Regions from separate parts of the Paenibacillus sp. FSL H8-0537 genome, predicted to be linked through region 1. Evidence: a T-box and tRNA genes for the amino acid it is inferred to sense, from the RefSeq annotation. Region 1 holds a T-box; the other holds one or more tRNA genes.

Evidence for each region. The T-box of region 1 lies ahead of MHB80_RS08495 (valine--tRNA ligase). A T-box ahead of a tRNA ligase gene usually reads a tRNA of that ligase, here a tRNA-Val.
Region 2: it has a tRNA-Val gene. The T-box ahead of MHB80_RS08495 (valine--tRNA ligase) is inferred to sense a tRNA for this amino acid. The anticodon was not compared.

The regions. Positions count from the first base shown of each region.
Region 1 covers NZ_CP150290.1:2,018,899-2,028,970, forward strand. Annotated here, with positions in the region: gene hemL (glutamate-1-semialdehyde 2,1-aminomutase) at 1-254, shown strand, start outside; gene MHB80_RS08480 (RluA family pseudouridine synthase) at 309-1,283, shown strand; gene MHB80_RS08485 (LysM peptidoglycan-binding domain-containing protein) at 1,401-2,876, shown strand; gene MHB80_RS08490 (hypothetical protein) at 3,267-3,512, shown strand; T-box leader at 3,615-3,847, shown strand; gene MHB80_RS08495 (valine--tRNA ligase) at 3,923-6,583, shown strand; gene MHB80_RS08500 (folylpolyglutamate synthase/dihydrofolate synthase family protein) at 6,613-7,986, shown strand; gene murC (UDP-N-acetylmuramate--L-alanine ligase) at 7,994-9,394, shown strand; gene MHB80_RS08510 (hypothetical protein) at 9,931-10,072, shown strand, end outside.
Region 2 covers NZ_CP150290.1:297,510-307,581, forward strand. Annotated here, with positions in the region: rRNA gene MHB80_RS01285 (23S ribosomal RNA) at 1-1,069, shown strand, start outside; tRNA gene MHB80_RS01290 (tRNA-Met) at 1,184-1,260, shown strand; tRNA gene MHB80_RS01295 (tRNA-Val) at 1,268-1,343, shown strand; tRNA gene MHB80_RS01300 (tRNA-Met) at 1,361-1,437, shown strand; tRNA gene MHB80_RS01305 (tRNA-Asp) at 1,457-1,533, shown strand; tRNA gene MHB80_RS01310 (tRNA-Phe) at 1,551-1,626, shown strand; tRNA gene MHB80_RS01315 (tRNA-Tyr) at 1,634-1,717, shown strand; tRNA gene MHB80_RS01320 (tRNA-Lys) at 1,733-1,808, shown strand; gene ssuE (NADPH-dependent FMN reductase) at 1,925-2,473, opposite strand; gene MHB80_RS01330 (MraY family glycosyltransferase) at 2,646-3,596, shown strand; gene MHB80_RS01335 (helix-turn-helix domain-containing protein) at 3,672-4,817, shown strand; gene MHB80_RS01340 (ABC transporter ATP-binding protein) at 4,905-6,026, shown strand; gene hprK (HPr(Ser) kinase/phosphatase) at 6,234-7,172, shown strand; gene lgt (prolipoprotein diacylglyceryl transferase) at 7,193-8,149, shown strand; gene ppaX (pyrophosphatase PpaX) at 8,275-8,931, shown strand; gene MHB80_RS01360 (acyltransferase) at 8,933-9,436, shown strand; gene MHB80_RS01365 (ATP phosphoribosyltransferase regulatory subunit) at 9,693-10,072, shown strand, end outside.

The DNA of each region.
Region 1 (10,072 bases):
CTGGTATTGCTTCGACGATCAATCGTGTCGGCTCGATGGTATGCCCGTTTTTCACCGAAACGCATGTCATCAATTATGATACAGCCAAAACAGCAGATTTAGAGCGCTTCAAGGCGTATTTTGCCGCTATGCTGGAGCTTGGGGTGAGCGTCGCTCCATCGCAGTTTGAAGGCATGTTCGTATCGGCTGTCCATACCGATGAAGATATTGATGCAACGATTGCTGCCAACGCGGCTGCTTTGAGCAGATTGTAGTTCTAGCAAGCAGCCATCTAGGCGATTGCATTCGAAAATAGGAGGTTTCATTCCATGCCAATGCTTCACTATAAGCGGGCGGGGGAGTGGCTTGAGCTGGATTGGCAGGAGCTGTCAGAAGGCTCATGGTCTGCACCAAATAACGACGGGAAACCTGGAGAACGCACCGGAACATTAGAGGCCGGCAGTCATCCGCATCAAGTGCGGCAGTGGCTGCTGGCCCGTTCTCTTTTTCCAGAAAAATGGATTAATCGGCTGTTCTCCATCGGTGGCATCCGTTTTGATGGGCAGCATATTCGGTTGCTCGCGTTTCCCGCGGCCGATCTGCTTAGCGATCCATTGTATCGTCAAGCGAAGCTGTCGCAAGGCAGTGCCCGTCCTGTTGTTCTTTTCGAGGATGACTTTTGTCTCGTGCTTTATAAGGAGGCAGGTATGGCTGTGCATGGCACAGGCGCCAATCAGGCGGGAACGCTGGATGAAGCGGCGGCGCGCCATATGCTGCTGCAGGGAGATCCGCTGCCTGTCCGCCACATCCACCGTCTCGATGATGATACATCGGGTCCCGTGCTTTATTCCAAAAATGATTTCGCCCAGTGGAAGCTGGACGAAGCGATGCGCCGCAAGGCGATCGACCGCCGCTATATTGCGTTTGTTCAAGGGCGGCTGCGCCCGGCCGCGGGCACCGTTGATGCTCCGATTGGCAAGGACCGCCATCATCGCTCCAGACGGCGTGTTGCGCCGGGCGGCGATTCCGCTGTAACCCACTATGAAGCGGCCGAAAACTATGCAGCGGCTACGCTTGTCCATTTGCAGCTGGAGACGGGACGAACGCATCAAATTCGCGTCCATATGAGCCACTTGGGCCACCCGCTGCTTGGCGATGCGCTTTATGGAGGCTCTGTGCAGCTGCTGAAGACGCAGGCGCTGCATGGCGAGCGACTTCTTTTTGCCCATCCGTGGACGGATTTGCCTGTGGAAGTTGCAGCCCCGGAGCCCGATTGGCTTGCTGAATTGCGAGCTAAATTGTAGCTGCTGCAAAAGATAGTCATGCTCTCCCCCATTAGCCCATATAGATAATTAGTGAGAGTAGCATTTTTAGCCCAAGCATTGTCTAAATGGGTCAGTATAGGGAGGGAGGACTTGAGCGTGACGGATCAAACGAAAGGCTTGCGCTTTGACGTGTATGAACGCGTGCATCTGTCGGATGAAGTTGCCGATATCGATGAGCTGGAAGAAATTGAGCTTGTGCCTCGCATTCAGGTTGTTGAGCAGGGGGAGCACGCAGTATTAAAAGGCCAGCTGCTGCTAAGCGGAGTATATCGCAGTACGAATGAAGCCGCCCCGCTTCAGGCACTGGAGCATTTCATCCCCGTCGAAATTACAATGCCGCTCAACCGGATTTCACGGCTGGACGATGTGACGGTGGAAATTGATAATTTCGACGTCGATTTGCTATCATCGAGAACGCTTAACATTACCGGAGTGTTGTCGCTTCGCGGTATTCTCGTGGAGCCGCAGCAGGAGCCGGAGGAAGCGTGGCGCGAGGAGCCATTCACCGTCGTCCATGATCGTGTAGATACGAGTCAGGCTTCGCTCGAAGAGGAGCTTCGGCGGAGTGGTGGCGAACCCTTTGCTGCTGCTGAGGCTGCCCAGGCTGCTTTGGGACCGCAAGCAGAGCCTTATTTTGCAAGGCAGGAAGGGCAATTGCCTATCAGGGTAGAGCAGGAAGAAGCTCAGGCGTTTAATGGGGCTCCAGCTTTCGATGAGTCTGATTCCGAGATTGAAGCTTACAATGCTTATAATGAGCGGGTGTATGAAGAGGCAGATGAACGCGAGGAAGCAGAAGGGCCGGAGGCTGGGGTTACGATTTCGCCTTCGCCGCGTGATGCAGGCTGGTCGGCAGCCGAGTGGTTTCAGGAGCAGGAGCATTCTGGGTCGCAGCCGAGCTTTAACGCAAATTTTAGTTCGCCGCCTGCTTATGCGCAGCAGCCAGCCGTAACTGGGCTGGGTCATGGCATCGCGCAGGAGAGGCAGCAGGGAACTTCTGCCTATCAGCAAGCGGAGGACTTTGGCTGGAGTCCGGGGGGACAACCGCAACAGTCAGAGGAGCCTTACATCCCGGCGGCGGCAGAGCAGAGCAGCTACGATGCATCTCCGTGGCAGGATAGCGAGCAGGAGCGTTTAAGCCAGTGGCAGGAGGCGGAGGAAGCAAGTGCGGAGCCGCAAGCAGAGCCAGAGAAGCAGGAGATGCGAATAGCATTTGGCAGCAAGGCGCCGGAAGCAGCGGTATCCCCTGCATCAGGCGTGGGGCTTGTGACGCTGCTGCAAACGAGCAAGCGCGAGCAATTGGCGCGGCAAGCTGCGGAGCAGGAGGCGGCGGAGTATGCGCTGGAGCAGACGAAGGCGCAGCAGCCCGCAGGCGATGAAATCGAGTGGCGCAATTTGTTTTTGAAGCAATCCGATGAGCGGGAATTCCGTAAAATCCGGGTATGCATCGTGCAGCGCGATGAGACGCTTGATTCAATTGCGGTGCGCTACAGCTTGAACCCGCGGGAGATTTTGCTGTACAACGGCTTGAATGAGTCGACGGTGGAGGAAGGACAGCTGCTTTATATTCCGTAGCTCACTTTAATTTATCTAATCAAAATACAACGTTCTTCAGCGCCTATATTAGGCAGCTGAAGAACGTTGTTTGCATTTACATTACTTTCAATCAGTTAATGTATTAAGAATTAATTGTAAACTCATTTTTCAAAAGGTATAATAAGTGATATTTTTTCTATTTAAATACATACTATAGGGTGGGTTAAATGGTTAAAATGTACAAGCTTATTATTACAATTATTTTAATTATAGGACTACCATCCACTAGTTTTGCAGCCGTAAGTCAAAGCAGTGCAGGGAAGGAAGAAAGGATCAGGCATGCGGTACAAATTTATTATGATTTGAAGTCGCTAAAGCTTATAAAAAAAATATAACTCTGAGTACAAGGCGACTTCTGAAGGGTTTAAATTGAATTATAGCATCAGCAAAACAGATATCGTATTCACAAGAAATGGTCGTACAGCAAGGCTGCCGATTAAGGATAGTGGTGTTATTCAGTTGACGAACAATACATTTGTTCCATTAGGTGAATGGAATATAGAGTTGGGCTTGAAAGTGCAAAGTCTTCAAAAATCCCTTTGGAATAATGAACTTTCCTTATCTGATGCTGAGCGGAAAAATGGATTTGGTTTGCAGGAGCAGTTTAACGATTAATAGGACTAGCAATTGTGAGAAGAGTTCCAGAATAGCGTGCCAGCCTTGTTTGACTTTTTCTCACAAAGAGTGTATCATTAGATAAATATGTCTTAAAGTCAACGAACGACGTTGAAGGGGAAGAGTACGCAGCCAAGCCTTCAGAGAGCGGAGCCGTTAGTGCTGAGAGTTCCGCAGGATTTTACTCGTACAAGTCGCCCTGGAGTTGCTTGAATCAAACGAATTGCTATTCGTTAATTCAAGCCGGCCACAGCCGTTATCTGTTTGAGTGCCGTGCAGCTGCAAGACGCGCGGAACAAAGGTGGTACCACGGAAGCTAACCTTTCGTCCTTTGCTATAAGGGCGGAAGGTTTTTTTGTATTCAAAATTATGTATGGATGCCATTATGCGATATGTGGAGGATGGAGCTTATGTCTGAAAATCAAACGACGCCGTCGATGCCGACGACCTACGACCCGAAAGCCGCTGAAATGAAGTGGTATGACTTCTGGATGGATGGAAAATTTTTTGAAGCGGGCAAGCGCCCAGAGGCCGAGACCTATACGATCGTTATTCCCCCGCCGAATGTAACGGGAGTTTTGCACATTGGGCATGCGCTCGATTTCACCTTGCAGGATATTCTCATTCGCTTTAAGCGGATGCAGGGCTTTGATGCTCTGTGGCTGCCGGGAACGGACCATGCAGGCATTGCAACACAGACGAAAGTGGAGCAGAAGCTGCGCGAGCAAGGACAATCCCGCTACGATCTCGGACGCGAGGCTTTTTTGGAGCAGGTATGGGATTGGAAGGAACAATACGCGGGGACGATTCGCGGCCAATGGGCAAAAATGGGGCTGTCGCTCGATTATTCGCGCGAACGCTTCACGCTTGACGAGGGGCTGTCTAAGGCTGTTCGCGAGGTATTTGTGCAGTTGTACAAGAAGGGCCTCATTTACCGCGGCAAAAAAATCATCAACTGGGACCCGGCTGCGAGAACCGCTTTGTCCGATATTGAGGTTGAGCATAAAGAGCTGAACGGTCATTTATACCATTTGCAATATCCGCTGAAGGACGGCTCAGGGCATATTACGGTTGCGACAACGCGTCCGGAAACGATGCTGGGCGATAGCGCGGTTGCTGTTCATCCTGAAGATGAGCGTTACCAGCACCTAATTGGTCAAATGATCGTATTACCGCTCATTGGACGCGAAATTCCGATCATTGGCGACGAATACGTAGACAAGGAATTTGGCTCCGGGGCTGTGAAAATTACGCCAGCTCATGATCCGAATGACTTCGAGGTAGGCCTTCGTCATGATCTGCCGCAAATTATCGTTATGGACGAGTCCGGCAAGATGAATGCGGAAGCTGGCCCTTATGCGGGACTGGATCGTTTCGAATGCCGCAAGCAGCTCGTGAAGGATTTACAGGAGCAGGGCGTGTGCGTTCAAATCGAGGATCACGTGCATCAGGTGGGCCACAGTGAGCGCAGCGGCGCGGTAGTTGAGCCGTATTTATCGACGCAATGGTTCGTTGATATGAAGCCGCTGGCTGAGCAGGCGATTAAAGCGCAAAAATCCAGCGACGGTGTAACATTCGTTCCGGATCGTTTTGAGAAAATTTATTTGCACTGGATTGAAAATGTACACGACTGGTGTATTTCCCGTCAGCTGTGGTGGGGACATCGTATTCCGGCCTGGTATTGCGACGCCTGTGGTGAAATGCATGTAGACCATAAAGAAGTAACGAGCTGTTCGTCTTGTGGTGGCACGGCGCTGCGCCAGGATGAGGATGTTTTGGATACATGGTTCAGCTCGGGTCTGTGGCCGTTCTCGACGCTTGGCTGGCCGGAGCAGACCGAGGACTTAAAACGCTTCTACCCAACGAATGTTTTGGTGACGGGCTACGATATTATTTTCTTCTGGGTATCCCGGATGATTTTTACCGCGCTGGAGTTTACGGAGCAAAAGCCGTTCAAGGACGTGCTGATTCACGGTCTCGTACGCGATGCGAACGGCAACAAAATGTCCAAGTCGCTTGGCAACGGCATCAATCCGCTCGAAGTCATTGAACAGTACGGCGCCGATGCGATGCGCTATATGCTTTCGACAGGCAGCACACCGGGGCAGGATTTGCGCTTCCGCTTTGAGAAGGTCGAGCAGGCACGCAACTTTGCGAATAAAATTTGGAATGCGTCGCGTTTTGCGCTGATGAATCTGGAAGGCTTCGCAGCGAGCGACATTGATATAAGCGGTAAGCTGGGTACGGCGGATCGCTGGATTTTGCACCGCCTGAATGAAACGGTTCGCGAAGTAACCCGTTTGATGGACAGCTACGAGTTTGGAGAGACTGGACGCCAGCTGTACAATTTCATCTGGGATGACCTTTGCGACTGGTATATCGAGTTTGCGAAGCTTAACCTCTATGGCAACGATGAAGAAGCGAAGCAAGCGACAAAGTCGGTACTCGCATATGTGCTTGACCGCACGCAGCGCCTGATTCATCCGTTTATGCCTTACATCAGTGAGGAAATTTGGCAGCATCTGCCGCATGAAGGCGAGACGATTACGCTTGCCGAATGGCCGCAGTACGATGCTGCGCTGGAAGCGCCTGAAGCAGTGAAGGAAATGGAGCTGCTGATGGATATCATCCGTTCCGTGCGTAATGTCCGTGCGGAAGTAAACGTGCCGATGAGCAAAAAAATCGAGCTGTTGATTAAGCCGAGCGGCGAAGCCGAAGCGGTAATTCTGACTCGCAATGAAGAGTTTGTCCGCCGGTTCTGCGGAACCTCGAAGCTTGAGACTGGTCTTGATTTATTGGCTCCGGATAAGGCGATGAGCGGTATTGTAACGGGCGCGGAGCTGTACTTCCCGCTTGCAGGGCTGATTGATATTTCGCAGGAAATCGCCCGACTTGAGAAGGAGCTTGCGACGCTGAACGGCGAAGTAACCCGCATTGAGAAGAAGCTGGGCAATGAGGGCTTTGTAGCGAAGGCGCCTGCGAAGGTCATTGAAGAGGAACGCTCCAAAATGAAGGATTATGCGGACAAACGCGATAAGGTTCAAGCTAGAATCGCGGATTTGCGCGGATAGACACCGGGAAGAAAGAAGGCGTTTCTACGATGACAAATCAGCTCTCAGGCCAGCCGGAAAGCGGCGGGCTGCAGTCGTACCAGGAAGCAGTAGATTGGATAAATGGTCTTATTCCATTCGGAATAAGGCCTGGTCTTGAGCGGGCCCTATTCTTGATGGAGCGGCTGGGCAATCCGCATCGCAGACTGAAGTTTATCCATGTCGCTGGAACGAACGGCAAAGGTTCCACCTGTGCTTTTTTGACGAGCACGCTCATTAAGTGCGGTTATGATGTAGGTACGTTTACATCGCCATACATTACGAAGTTTACGAATCGTTTTCAATATAATAACGCTGATATTGAAGAGCAGACACTGCTTGAGCTGTCGAATGTGCTAAAGCCTATCGTTGAGGAAATTGCGGCAACTGAGCTGGGCTCTCCAACGATGTTCGAGGTGTCTACGGCGCTGGCTATCTTGTACTTCGCTAAGGTAACCTATCCCGATTATGTCGTATGGGAAACGGGGCTTGGCGGACGAATGGACGTTACGAATATTGTGACGCCTGTTCTCTCCATCATTACCAATGTCGGGCATGACCATATGGATCGCCTTGGAGATACGCTGGAGAAGGTAGCGGCGGAAAAGGCAGGCATTATTAAGCCTGGCGTTCCCGTCGTGAGTGCGGTTACGCAGCCAGAAGTGATCGAAGTTATTCGGCAAAAAGCGATCGACAGCAAAAGCTCGCTGTATTTGTTAGGCGAGCAGTTCAGCGAGACGGCGCTTTCGGTCCGCGAGGATGAGCAAACGTTCCGTTTTGATGGGCTTTTCCGTCCGATTCATCCACTGACGATCACGCTGAACGGCGCCCATCAGCGCACGAATGCAGCGGTCGCAGTGATGGCCCTTGAGGTGCTTCGCCAATATGCGGCTCTTATCGTGGAGGATGATGCGCTGGAGGAGGGGCTGCGCCTTGCTGCATGGCCCGGGCGCCTGGAAATGGTGTCGCATTCCCCGCGTATTCTCATCGATGGCGCGCATAATCCTGAGGGAGCACAGACGCTTGCTGCCGCATTAAAATCAACCTATCGTTATGATCGTTTAATCCTAATGATGGGTATGCTGGATAATAAGAATCATCGCGAGGTTATGAAGCATATACTGCCAATAGTAGATACGCTAATTGTGACCGAGCCTGATTTTCGCAACAAAAAAGATGCGCAGGCGCTGGCTGATCTAGTACGTGCTGTGCAGGGGGACGAGGCTTTTGAGCTGATTGTGGAGCCTGACTGGAAAGCAGCGCTTGAGCAGCTGCAGCATTTGACCGGGGAAACAGACCTTGGGGTTGTGACCGGAACGCTTTATTTAATAGCGGACGTTCGCGCCCGCTTATTGTACAACTCTGATTCTGAAAAAGGTTGGTGAACCGTCTTTGAATACAGCAAAACATGTTCATTTCATCGGAATAGGCGGTTACGGGATGAGTGCTATCGCCCGCGTTATGCTGGAGAAGGGCTATACTGTAACTGGTTCTGATGTCGCTCGTCAGGAACTCACAGAGAAGCTGGCGGCGAAAGGCGCAAAAATCTATATCGGACATGAGCCGGAAAATATTAAAGGTGCGGAGCTGGTGGTTTACTCCACTGCGCTAACGAAGGATAATGTAGAGCGCCGCGCCGCGGAAGCTCTCAATATTCCGGTGCTGCATCGTTCGCAAATGCTGGCTCAGCTTATGAATGAAGGCAAGGGCGTCGCTGTTGCTGGCGCTCATGGCAAGACGACGACCTCGTCGATGATCGCGCTCGTTATGGAAAACTGCGGCACCGATCCGACGTATATTATTGGTGGCGAGATTGTAAACGTCGGCACGAATGCAAAGGCGGGAAAAGGGGAATACGTCGTAGCGGAAGCCGACGAGAGCGATGGCTCTTTCCTGCATTATCACCCGTCTATTGCGATAGTAACTAATATTGAACCGGATCATCTGGAAAACTATGACGGGGATTTCGGCAAGCTGAAGGCTGCCTACGTTCAGTTTCTGTCGCAGGTAAAGCCGGATGGCAAAGCTATCGTATGCGCGGACGATGACAATATTGACGAGATCATCAGCAAGCTGTATGCAAGCCAATCGCTCGACCCATCACAGCTCGTTACTTACGGCATTGATGGTGAAGCCCAGTACAAGGCAGAGAAAGTCGTGCTTGGTGATCGCAAAGTATCGTTCGAGCTTACCCACCAAGGGAAGCTGCTGGGCCAGGTTGAACTGTCTGTACCAGGTAAACATAATGTATATAACGCGATGGCTACCATTATTACCTGTCTGGAAGCAGGGCTGCCATTTGCGCAAATTGCAGGCGCTATTCGTGAATTCATTGGGGCGAAGCGTCGTTTCCAAGTGCTCGGCGAAGTAGAGGACATTCTCGTTATTGACGACTATGCCCATCATCCTACCGAGATCAGCGCAACGATCAGTGCTGCCAAAGCGACAGGCAAACGGATTGTAGCTGTGTTCCAGCCGCAGCGTTACACGCGTACCTATTTCCTTCTCGACCAGTTCAGCCGGGCGTTTCCGGAAGCGGACGAGGTCATTATTACCGATATCTATTCGCCAGCTGGCGAACAGCAAATTGAGGGCGTCAATTCGGAGAGGCTGGTCGAGCTGATTAAGACGAACAGCAATGCGAATACGACGTTTATTGCGACAAAGGAAGAAGTGCTGGAGTATTTGAAGACAGCTGCTTCTGCTGGCGATCTTGTCATTACGATGGGAGCCGGCGATATTTGGAAAACAGCGGATGCTTTGGCTAAATGGCTGAAGGCAGGCCGTAAATAAAGCTGGTATCCCTTGCATAAGGGCATATGGACTCCATTAAACGCTGGAAAACGTTAAAATCGTTTTCCAGCGTTTTTTATTTCGTTGCAAAAAGGAGCTGCGCCCAAACGATGCAAATGTCTTTGAAGATATTTACATCATGCATTCAATTGAACTAGCACCGCTTTTTTATGATGGATACAATTCCCTTAGCTTTTTATAGCAAAAAAGGTTGTCGACTGTACGAAACTTGAGGTAAGCTGCGAATGTTATTTAAAATATAAGAATTTATAAGTTTTGCACTTATAAATGGGCTTATATTTCTCGGAATGAAACGAGCCGCGCCGCCAAAGGACGGCGATAGCCGTTTCACCTTGAATTCTAAGAATATATAAGTTTCATCCTTATATCCGCTTAGAATTCTAGGGCAAAGCTCTTCGCTCGTCCTAGAAGGACGACGAAGTCGTTTTTGCTTGCGTATCCGTTTGTTCATAATCATAAATCTCTTAATTGTCTCATAGAGTAGGAATAGAAGAATGAGACAAGGAGAGAATGACATGAACTCAAAAAACCGCATTACGTACCGTTTCGACCAAGCCGGACAAGCTTCGCGCTCCGAAAACAAGCAGATGGCCGCGGCGCAGCCTGTTGTGGAAATCCCGGCTGCTTCTGCGCAGCCAGGTGCTTCGAAGCAGGGAG
Region 2 (10,072 bases), 1.7 Mb from region 1:
TGACGCCTGCCCGGTGCTGGAAGGTTAAGGGGAGCGGTTAGGAGCAATCCGAAGCTGTGAACCGAAGCCCCAGTAAACGGCGGCCGTAACTATAACGGTCCTAAGGTAGCGAAATTCCTTGTCAGGTAAATTCTGACCCGCACGAATGGCGTAACGACTTGGGCGCTGTCTCAACGAGAGATCCGGTGAAATTTTAATACCTGTGAAGATGCAGGTTACCCGCGACAAGACGGAAAGACCCCATGGAGCTTTACTGTAACTTGATATTGAACTTTGGTACGATCTGTACAGGATAGGTGGGAGCCATTGAAGCATGAGCGCCAGCTTGTGTGAAGGCGACGTTGGGATACCACCCTGATCGTATCGGAGTTCTAACCTAGGACCATGAAACTGGTTCGGGGACCGTGTCAGGTGGACAGTTTGACTGGGGCGGTCGCCTCCTAAAATGTAACGGAGGCGCCCAAAGGTTCCCTCAGAATGGTTGGAAATCATTCGGAGAGTGCAAAGGCATAAGGGAGCTTGACTGCGAGACCTACAAGTCGAGCAGGGACGAAAGTCGGGCTTAGTGATCCGGTGGTACCGAATGGAAGGGCCATCGCTCAACGGATAAAAGCTACCCTGGGGATAACAGGCTTATCTCCCCCAAGAGTCCACATCGACGGGGAGGTTTGGCACCTCGATGTCGGCTCATCGCATCCTGGGGCTGAAGTAGGTCCCAAGGGTTGGGCTGTTCGCCCATTAAAGCGGTACGCGAGCTGGGTTCAGAACGTCGTGAGACAGTTCGGTCCCTATCTGTCGCGGGCGCAGGAAATTTGAGAGGAGCTGTCCTTAGTACGAGAGGACCGGGATGGACGTACCGCTGGTGTACCAGTTGTTCCGCCAGGAGCACCGCTGGGTAGCCAAGTACGGACGGGATAAGCGCTGAAAGCATCTAAGCGCGAAGCCCCCCTCAAGATGAGATTTCCCAATTTAGTAAGACCCCTTGAAGACGACGAGGTTGATAGGTTCGGGGTGGAAGCGCAGCAATGCGTGCAGCTGACGAATACTAATCGGTCGAGGGCTTATCCTAAACAACACGCTAAATGTTTCAATATTTGGCTTTCGCATCCAGTTTTCAACGTGCAATTCACGTTGATATTGCAGTACATCCCGAGGTCTGCAATGTAAGTAATCGGGAAAATGTGGCGGTGTAGCTCAGCTGGCTAGAGCGTACGGTTCATACCCGTGAGGTCGGGGGTTCGATCCCCTTCGCCGCTACCATATTTTCGGAGGCTTAGCTCAGCTGGGAGAGCATCTGCCTTACAAGCAGAGGGTCGGGGGTTCGATCCCCTCAGCCTCCACCATATATGTTTTACAATGACGCGGGGTGGAGCAGCCCGGTAGCTCGTCGGGCTCATAACCCGAAGGCCGCAGGTTCAAATCCTGCCCCCGCAACCAATTTTAAGCAATAATTTATGGAGCTGTGGTGTAGAGGCCTAACATGCCTGCCTGTCACGCAGGAGACCGCGAGTTCGAATCTCGTCAGCTCCGCCATTTTCTTTTCGTTATACGGCTCGGTAGCTCAGTCGGTAGAGCAGAGGACTGAAAATCCTCGTGTCGGCGGTTCGATTCCGTCCCGAGCCACCATTTTTATGGAGGGCTAGCGAAGTGGCTAAACGCGGCAGACTGTAAATCTGTTCCTTCGGGTTCGGTGGTTCGAATCCATCGCCCTCCACCATTTCTTTTACATCGAGAGTCATTAGCTCAGCTGGTAGAGCACCTGACTTTTAATCAGGGTGTCGTAGGTTCGAATCCTACATGACTCACCATTTTTTAAAAAGCCAATTTGCAGAAAATAATCTGCGAATTTTTTTGTTTATATGTAAATTTAAAAGCTCGGTATTGGTGTAATCACTAATACCGAGCTTTTTTGTATGCTTTTTTATTAGGAGCGAAGCTTTAATTCGGCTAGCAGTTCAGTTAATGAAGCGTCGAGACGAAGCTTTAATTCGTCATTTAGCTCGAATCCAGCTGCCCCACCATCCAATTGTACACGAGCAATTTGAGAATCTACCGCATAAACGCCGCTGGAAAAATGCTTGGCACCCATGGAAGCAAGTACAGGCTTCAGGGAGTAATCAATAGACAACAGATGGGCCAGAGAGCCTCCAATGAAAAAGGGCGTAATAATTTTTCCTTCTAAACCTTTTTGGGGCAATAGATCGAGGAATGTTTTAAGAACACCAGTGAAAGAGGCTTTGTAGACTGGACTTGCAATAATAACGGCCCCAGCGCCTTCTACTAATGCTGTTGCTTCCACAATGGCAGGGCTGTCGAAACGGGCGTTAATTAGATCTTCCGCTGGCAAAGAAGCGACAGTAATATGGCTGAGTGTTATATTTTGGCTAATGAGCTGCTGCTCGATATATTGAGTAATGCCGGTTAAACGGGAACCAGGATTCGGGCTGCCCGAAATGATGACAATCGTTGACATGATAATCGCTCCTTATTGTATGTATATTTATTCCGATAAGTTAACTTTGTTTAATCTTAACATTCCAATCTTTTCGGCGTCAATGACATTTATGGAAAGTGTTCATGATTTTTAGCTCATTAGGGAACAATAGGCGGAAACAAGCTGATTAGCGATGCAAAGGGGTCCGTCTATGATGATGTATGGGTTGGCGGCTTTTATAAGTTTGGCTATTGTGAGTGTAATGGTTCCCATTGTGAGAAGGTTCGCTTTGCAATACGGTATTATGGATCGGCCGAATGCGCGAAAAATTCATCGGCAGCCGATTCCCTTGCTTGGAGGGATAGCGATCTATGTGGCATGCACCGTTACGATTATTGCTTTTCAGGGGATGACATCGTTAAGCTGGACGATTGCAGCTGGTGGCGCGGTGCTTGTCACCGTTGGATTATTAGATGATAAAGCCAAAGCGGAGGGAAGAGATTTTCCTGTCTGGCCTAGAGTGCTTGTTTATGGCGCGGTGTCCACGCTCCCGCTCTGGTTCCATATTCAAATAACAGGGGTGACGAACCCTGCTTCGGGCCTGTTCTTTTTTCTCCCGCATTGGGTAGCTTGGCTCGGGACGTCGATCTGGATATTCGCACTTATCAACATGATTAATTTCATGGATGGGGTGGATGGATTGGCATCTGGAGTATGTGTTTTATCGGCGGTCACGCTGTTCATTACTGCCTTGGTCAAAGGGCAGGCTGAAACGGCGATTTTAGCTGCTATTGTAGGAGGGGCGTGCCTGGGCTTTCTCGTGTTTAATTTTTATCCGGCCAGAATTTTTATGGGGGATGCAGGAGCTACGTTTCTTGGTTATACGCTCGCTGTTGTGGCCGTGGACGGTGCATTTAAGAAAGCAACCTTCATTACAGTGCTTGTGCCGCTGCTGGCGCTGGGCTTGCCTATTATGGATACTTCCATCGTCATGCTGCGGCGGCTCGTCCGTGGCAAAGGACTGCATCATGCGGACAAGCTGCATACCCATCATGCGCTGATGAAGTGGGGATTGAACCAGGTGCAAACCGTATCCTTTCTATATTTAATTGCTGCGTTGTTCTCCATGCTGTCGATCATTCTTTTGTTGGTCATGGGCTGAAATACCTGCCCCAATATGTTACAATGACGAGAAAAAGCGTTCATTCGTGAGGCTTGCGATAGGAGATAGCAGAAAATGAGCACGACAGAATGGTTGAAACCGCTGGAGCGCATTTTGGACTGTCCAGTTCGTCTATTTAAAATGCAAATGTCCGAATGGAATGATATAGCAGATAAAAATCACTACCTGCAGGCAGGGGAGCCAGGACGCGGCTCCGCCTTGGAAGGACAACGTGTCCAGCGCGAGGATAAAATGTGGGTGGCCGTCCGAGCAGTGGAGCATGAAATAGAGGTTTTAGAAATAGAGGGCAGCCGCTTTGAGGCGAGTACGCTGGATTTATTGAGCTTTATGCTGCGCTGGAATGAAACGATGCCAATGCATGATAAGGCGGCCGGCAAGCTGACGGAAAGCGAGAAAACAGCCCGCAGTATTGGCGAGTGGATTCAGGAGCAGTTCGAATCAGGCGAGCCGGGGCAATCGATGCCGGATCACTTGACCGCGGGCGGCAAACTGTTTGCCGATATGATTCCTTTTTTATTAGTAACGGAATATTCGAATACCAAGCAAGCGGCGTATGTGGAGTTGGAGAAGCTGCTGCGTTCCTTTCTCGCCGAGGAAATTTTATTAATACCGCTGCGGGAGCAGGAATGGCTCATTTGGGGTCCGGTATCGCTGCTTAAGGAAGCGGATTCGGAGTTGTATGATGACGACGATGAAGAATCGGTGGAGGATAACTTGGCTTCCATCTGTCTGGGGCTGCATGAGATGCTTGCCAGTGAGTGGATCGGTGAATGCCATCTGGCGGTCTCGCATCCGATCAGACCGGCGAAAGGCATTGTAGAAACGACGGCTGCGCTGCGCGAAACGATAAATTTGGGACGAAAATTCCATGTTGGCAGCAATATTCATTTTCCGTGGAATTTGCAGCTGGAGCGTCTGCTGAATAGCATACCAGAGAGCCAACGGGCCCGATATTTGGAGCAATCACTAAAGCGTACAGAGCTTTTCGTAGAGGCAGAAATGCTTGCAACACTGGAAACATTCTTCTCATTAGACTGTAATGTAAGCGAAACCGCGAAGAAGCTTTATATCCACCGCAATACGTTATTATATCGTCTGGACAAGCTAAAACAGGAGACGGGGCTTGATGTTCGACAATTTCGTGACGCCGTCTTAGTCAAAATTATATTGCTATTGTACAAAGTTACGAAAAGACATTAGTTTTTTTGTAAAGTTTGTGCATAGTCATCTGAGGGCATGTGGGATAAGATAGGTTTATAAGAAAATTTCTTTTAGGGGGAAATTCACATGGCAGGCGTACGTTTAGAAGGCATTTACAAAAAATATCCGGGAACTGATAAAGCATCGGTAACTGACGTTAACTTAGATATCAAGGACAAAGAATTTCTAGTGCTTGTAGGTCCATCCGGCTGTGGTAAATCGACAACTCTTCGTATGATCGCAGGTCTTGAAGAAATTTCCGAAGGTAAATTGTTTATTGGTGAGCGTCTTGTCAATGACGTAGCTCCTAAAGATCGTGATATCGCGATGGTATTCCAATCTTACGCTCTTTACCCGCATATGAACGTATACCAAAACATGGCTTTTGGTTTGAAACTTCGTAAATTCAAAAAAGCAGACATCGACAAACGTGTTCGTGAAGCTGCTAAAATTCTAGATATCGAGCATTTGCTTGACCGTAAACCGAAAGCTCTTTCCGGTGGTCAGCGTCAACGTGTCGCTCTTGGTCGTGCGATCGTTCGTGAGCCGCAAGTATTCTTGATGGATGAGCCGCTTTCCAACTTGGATGCGAAGCTTCGTGGTCAAATGCGTGCTGAAATTTCCAAGCTGACTAAACGTCTTGAAACAACAACAATCTATGTAACGCATGACCAAATCGAAGCAATGACGATGGGTGATCGTATTGTTGTTATGAAAGATGGCTTTATTCAACAAACAGCTTCTCCGGAAGTTCTTTATAACCACCCCGTTAACATTTTCGTTGCTGGCTTCATCGGTGCTCCTTCCATGAACTTCATTAGAGGGGCAGTTACGGAGCAAGGCGGTACTGTTCGTTTCAAAGCTACTGGCGTAGATGTAGTTGTACCTGAGGGTAAAGCGGCTACACTTCGTTCCAGAGGCTACATTGGCAAAGATGTAATCTTGGGTATTCGTCCAGAGGATCTTCATGAAGAGCCTGTGTTTATGGAAGCTTCGCCTAACACGATCGTTAGCGCTACGATCGAAGTTGCAGAGAACCTGGGTCACGAAATGTACCTGTACCTGAACGGTATTGGCACAGACACAGTTATCGCACGTGTAGACGGACGTTCCGCTCTGCGTGATGGCCTGACCGTTAAACTTGCTTTGGACATGAACAAAGTTCACCTGTTCGATACAGAGTCCGAGCTTAACATTTTCGAAAACTAATTGCTAAAGCCATTATAGATTTCATAAAAGAGCTGTTGGATTCGTCCAACAGCTTTTTGTTATTCCACTGAGGATAAATTGGCGAAGAGTATCATTCATTTGAGCGTCAGAAAGCGGGAAGACGTTGCTTTCGGCGCTTTTTTCCTATACGATGAAGTCATTGGTAATTAGCTTACATACGCTGTTGTGATATAAGGAGGCCATGCTATGCCTAAAAAAGTGAAAGTATCAGAATTAGTGCAGCATTTTTCGTTGGAAATCATATCGGGTGAAGAAGGCTTAAAGCGTGCTATTACGGTTGATGACCTCTATCGTCCTGGGCTTGAAATGGCCGGATATTTTGATTATTTTCCGAGTGAGCGAGTTCAGCTGTTAGGAAAAACGGAAATTACGTTCCTCAGCACGTTGACGTCAGAGGAGCGTAGACTGCGGATGGAGCGTCTGTGCCATTCAGACACGCCTTGTATTATTTTGACCCGCGGACTGGAACCGCCCGATGAGCTGATAGCTTATTCGAATAAAACGAAAATTCCCGTGCTTGGCAGTCATGTGGCAACTACAATTTTGACCAGCCGGATTACAGATTTTCTAGAGAAAAAGCTTGCGCCTACCGCGACTATTCATGGTGTTCTGGTAGATATCTACGGGGTGGGCATGCTCATAACGGGCGGCAGCGGCATCGGTAAGAGCGAGACGGCGCTTGAGCTTGTAAAGCGCGGACATCGGCTTGTTGCCGATGATGCAGTTGAAATCAGACAAACGTCTGACAGCCAGCTGCACGGGACAGCTCCGGAATTAATCCGTCATTTACTGGAAATTCGCGGCTTAGGCATTATTAATGTCATGACGCTGTTCGGCGCGGGTGCCGTACGTACACAGAAGCGGATTGCATTAGTCATCAGACTTGAGAATTGGCAGCAGGACAAACAATATGACCGTCTGGGTCTAGATGAAGAGAAGACGCGTATCATTGATACAGATGTTCCACTTGTAACTGTTCCTGTAAGACCAGGGCGTAACCTTGCGGTTATTATTGAGGTTGCGGCTATGAACTTCAGGCTGAAGCGGATGGGCTATAACGCTGCGCTGCAGTTCACTAATAAGCTGACCGAAACTATTGCCGAAGATGCGGATGATTACGATTGATATGAAGGAGCTAATAAAAGATGCTTACATCGCTAATTGACCCGATTGCTTTTTCGCTGGGTCCCCTAACTGTTCGTTGGTATGGCATTATTCTCGGCACAGCTGCCCTGGTAGGCTTGCTGCTGGCGATACAAGAGGGCAAACGCTTTGGCATTAAGCCGGATTTCTTTATGGATATGCTGCTGCTTGGCGTTCCATCCGCTGTTATCTGTGCTCGCATATATTATGTTGCCTTCAAATGGGAAGATTATAAGGAGAACCCGCTCGATGTGTTTAAAATTTGGGAGGGTGGCATAGCCATTTACGGTGCGTTGATCGGTGCCTTCCTATGCGGATTCTTCTATTTCCGTTATAAGGGCTACAGTTTCTTGAGACTCGCCGATGTGTGCGTGCCAGGCTTGCTTGCCGGTCAAATGATTGGCCGTTGGGGCAATTTCATGAACCAGGAGGCATATGGCGGTCCCGTAGAGGAAAGCTTCCTGCGTGATACGCTTCACCTGCCTTCCTTTATTGTGAATCAAATGAATGTGAATGGCGTCTTCCATCACCCGGCCTTTTTGTACGAATCGCTGTGGAGTCTTGTAGGTATCATTCTGCTTTGCGTATTGCGTCGTCAACGCTTCCTGCGTGCGGGTGAATTGCTAGCCAGCTATTTCATCTGGTATTCCCTCGGACGCTTCTACATTGAGATGGTGCGTACGGACAGCTTGGCCTTCCATGGCCCAGCGTGGCTGGTAAACCTTGTGGACGCTCTTTGGTCGCCGATGACGATTTTGTTCCAGCCGGGCTATTTGGACCCGTCTTATGGCAACCTGAGGATTTCACAGCTGCTTGCGCTGCTGCTTATTGTTGGAGCCATCGCTTTTATCGTGATTCGCCGCAAAACAGGAGCTGCCAAAGAGCATTATTCCGATCCTATCGTCTCCACGAAGGTGGAGCATGCGGCTATTGCAACGGATGATGCTCCAAAAGCATAAAGGTAAAAGTTAAATTCAGATGAGACGAGCTATTGCCTTCTCGAAGGCAATAGCCGTTATGTTTTTGTAAAGCTTTTTGAAAGGCTTATAGAGAAGCATTAAAGTGGATTTAGGAGGAGACAGATGTGCTAGGTAACATAAAAACGATGCTGTTTGATTTGGATGGTACTATTATTGATACGAATGAACTGATTATCCGCTCGTTTCTGGATGCGCTGAAAGGTGTCGTTCCGGCGGATTTCAACAGAGAGCATATTATTCCAAGCATGGGACAGCCTTTAACGATGCAAATGCAGCAGTTTTCTGGACTTGAGGATGTAACGCATCTGGTAGCGGCTTATCGCGAAGTAAACCTTCGTCTGCACGATGAATACGTGAAGCCTTTCGACTATGTGGTAGAGGTTATAAAAAATTTGCATGAACAGGGCATTCAGATCGGCATTGTAACGACGAAAATGCGTCTGACGACAGAGCGCGGCTTGAAATATGTTGGCTTGAGCGACTATATCGACACGGTTGTGACCATTGATGATGTCACACATCCGAAGCCGCATCCAGAGCCTGTCAGCATGGCGATTGCTGCGCTTGGTGCAGATCCGGCGACGACATTGATGCTGGGCGACAGCTCCGTCGATATTTTATCCGCTGAGGCGGCTGGTGCTTTGTCCGTTGGTGTAGCCTGGTCGATGAAGGGGGCACAGCTGCTTAGAGATTCTGGCGCTCAGTATGTCATTGATGATATGCGGGAGCTGTACGCTTTCGCAGGATTGGAGCGGAGATAAATTGCGTAATGTCGAACGTTATCCGGTAGAGGGTCCTAATGCGCTCTGGCAGGTCTATCGCACGGTCAGCAGCTTCAAGGCGGTTCGTAATTTCATATTCATTCAGCTGGCCCGTTATTGTCCGATTTTGCCGGTCAAAAATATGATCTATCGCCGTGTGCTTGGCATGAAGGTTGGTCAGCATACCGCTTTCGCGCTGATGGTGATGGTGGATGTTTTTTTCCCGGAACGGATTGAGGTTGGGGATAATACGATTATCGGATACAACACGACGATTCTTACGCATGAGTATTTAATTCGCGAATACCGGCTTGGCGATGTAAAAATAGGGGCAAACGTAATGATTGGTGCAAACACGACGATTTTGCCGGGTGTTACGATTGGTGATCATGCGGTGGTAGCCGCTGGCTCAGTCGTGTACAAGGATGTTCCAGCCCATGCTTTCGTTGGCGGGAACCCAATTCGGGAAATTGGAAAAGGGAGCCGCCCAGAGGATCACAGCTAAATCTGCTAATTCTAACATGAATAAAGCTGATGGTCTATCGAGCATCAGCTTTATTCATGTTCATGGAAGCACCTATTGTATTAGTAGCGGCTTTCCTCAACCTTGGCATCTTCATTATAAATCGTAATTTTCGGGAAAGCTCTAATCTTGACGGAGCAGAAGCTTCATGTTACCATAACGTCTAGGTACTTTATTTTGGCAGATCGCTAATATGGCAACGCGTTAACATACTAAAGTAAATTGTGGGTGAAAATAGATGTCTAAACCAAAAGTATTTGAGAAACCGATTGGTGTTAAAGATTATCTTCCGGAGGCTGTTGCAAAGCTGCGCCGAATTGAGCATGCGGCTCTTGCCTGTATGCAGGGCTGGGGCTATGAGCAGATCATTACGCCAACTATGGAATATTACGACACCGTAGGGGTAGCAAGCTCTACCTCTGACCAAAAGCTGTTTAAGCTGCTCAACAACCGTGGAACAACGCTTGTACTGCGTTCGGATATGACAGCACCTATTGCGCGTGTAGTATCCTCGCTATTAAAGGAGTCCCCATTCCCGCTGCGACTGTCGTACCATGCGAATGTGTACCGTGCAATTGAAGAGGAAGCGGGCCGGGAAGCCGAGTTTTTCCAGACGGG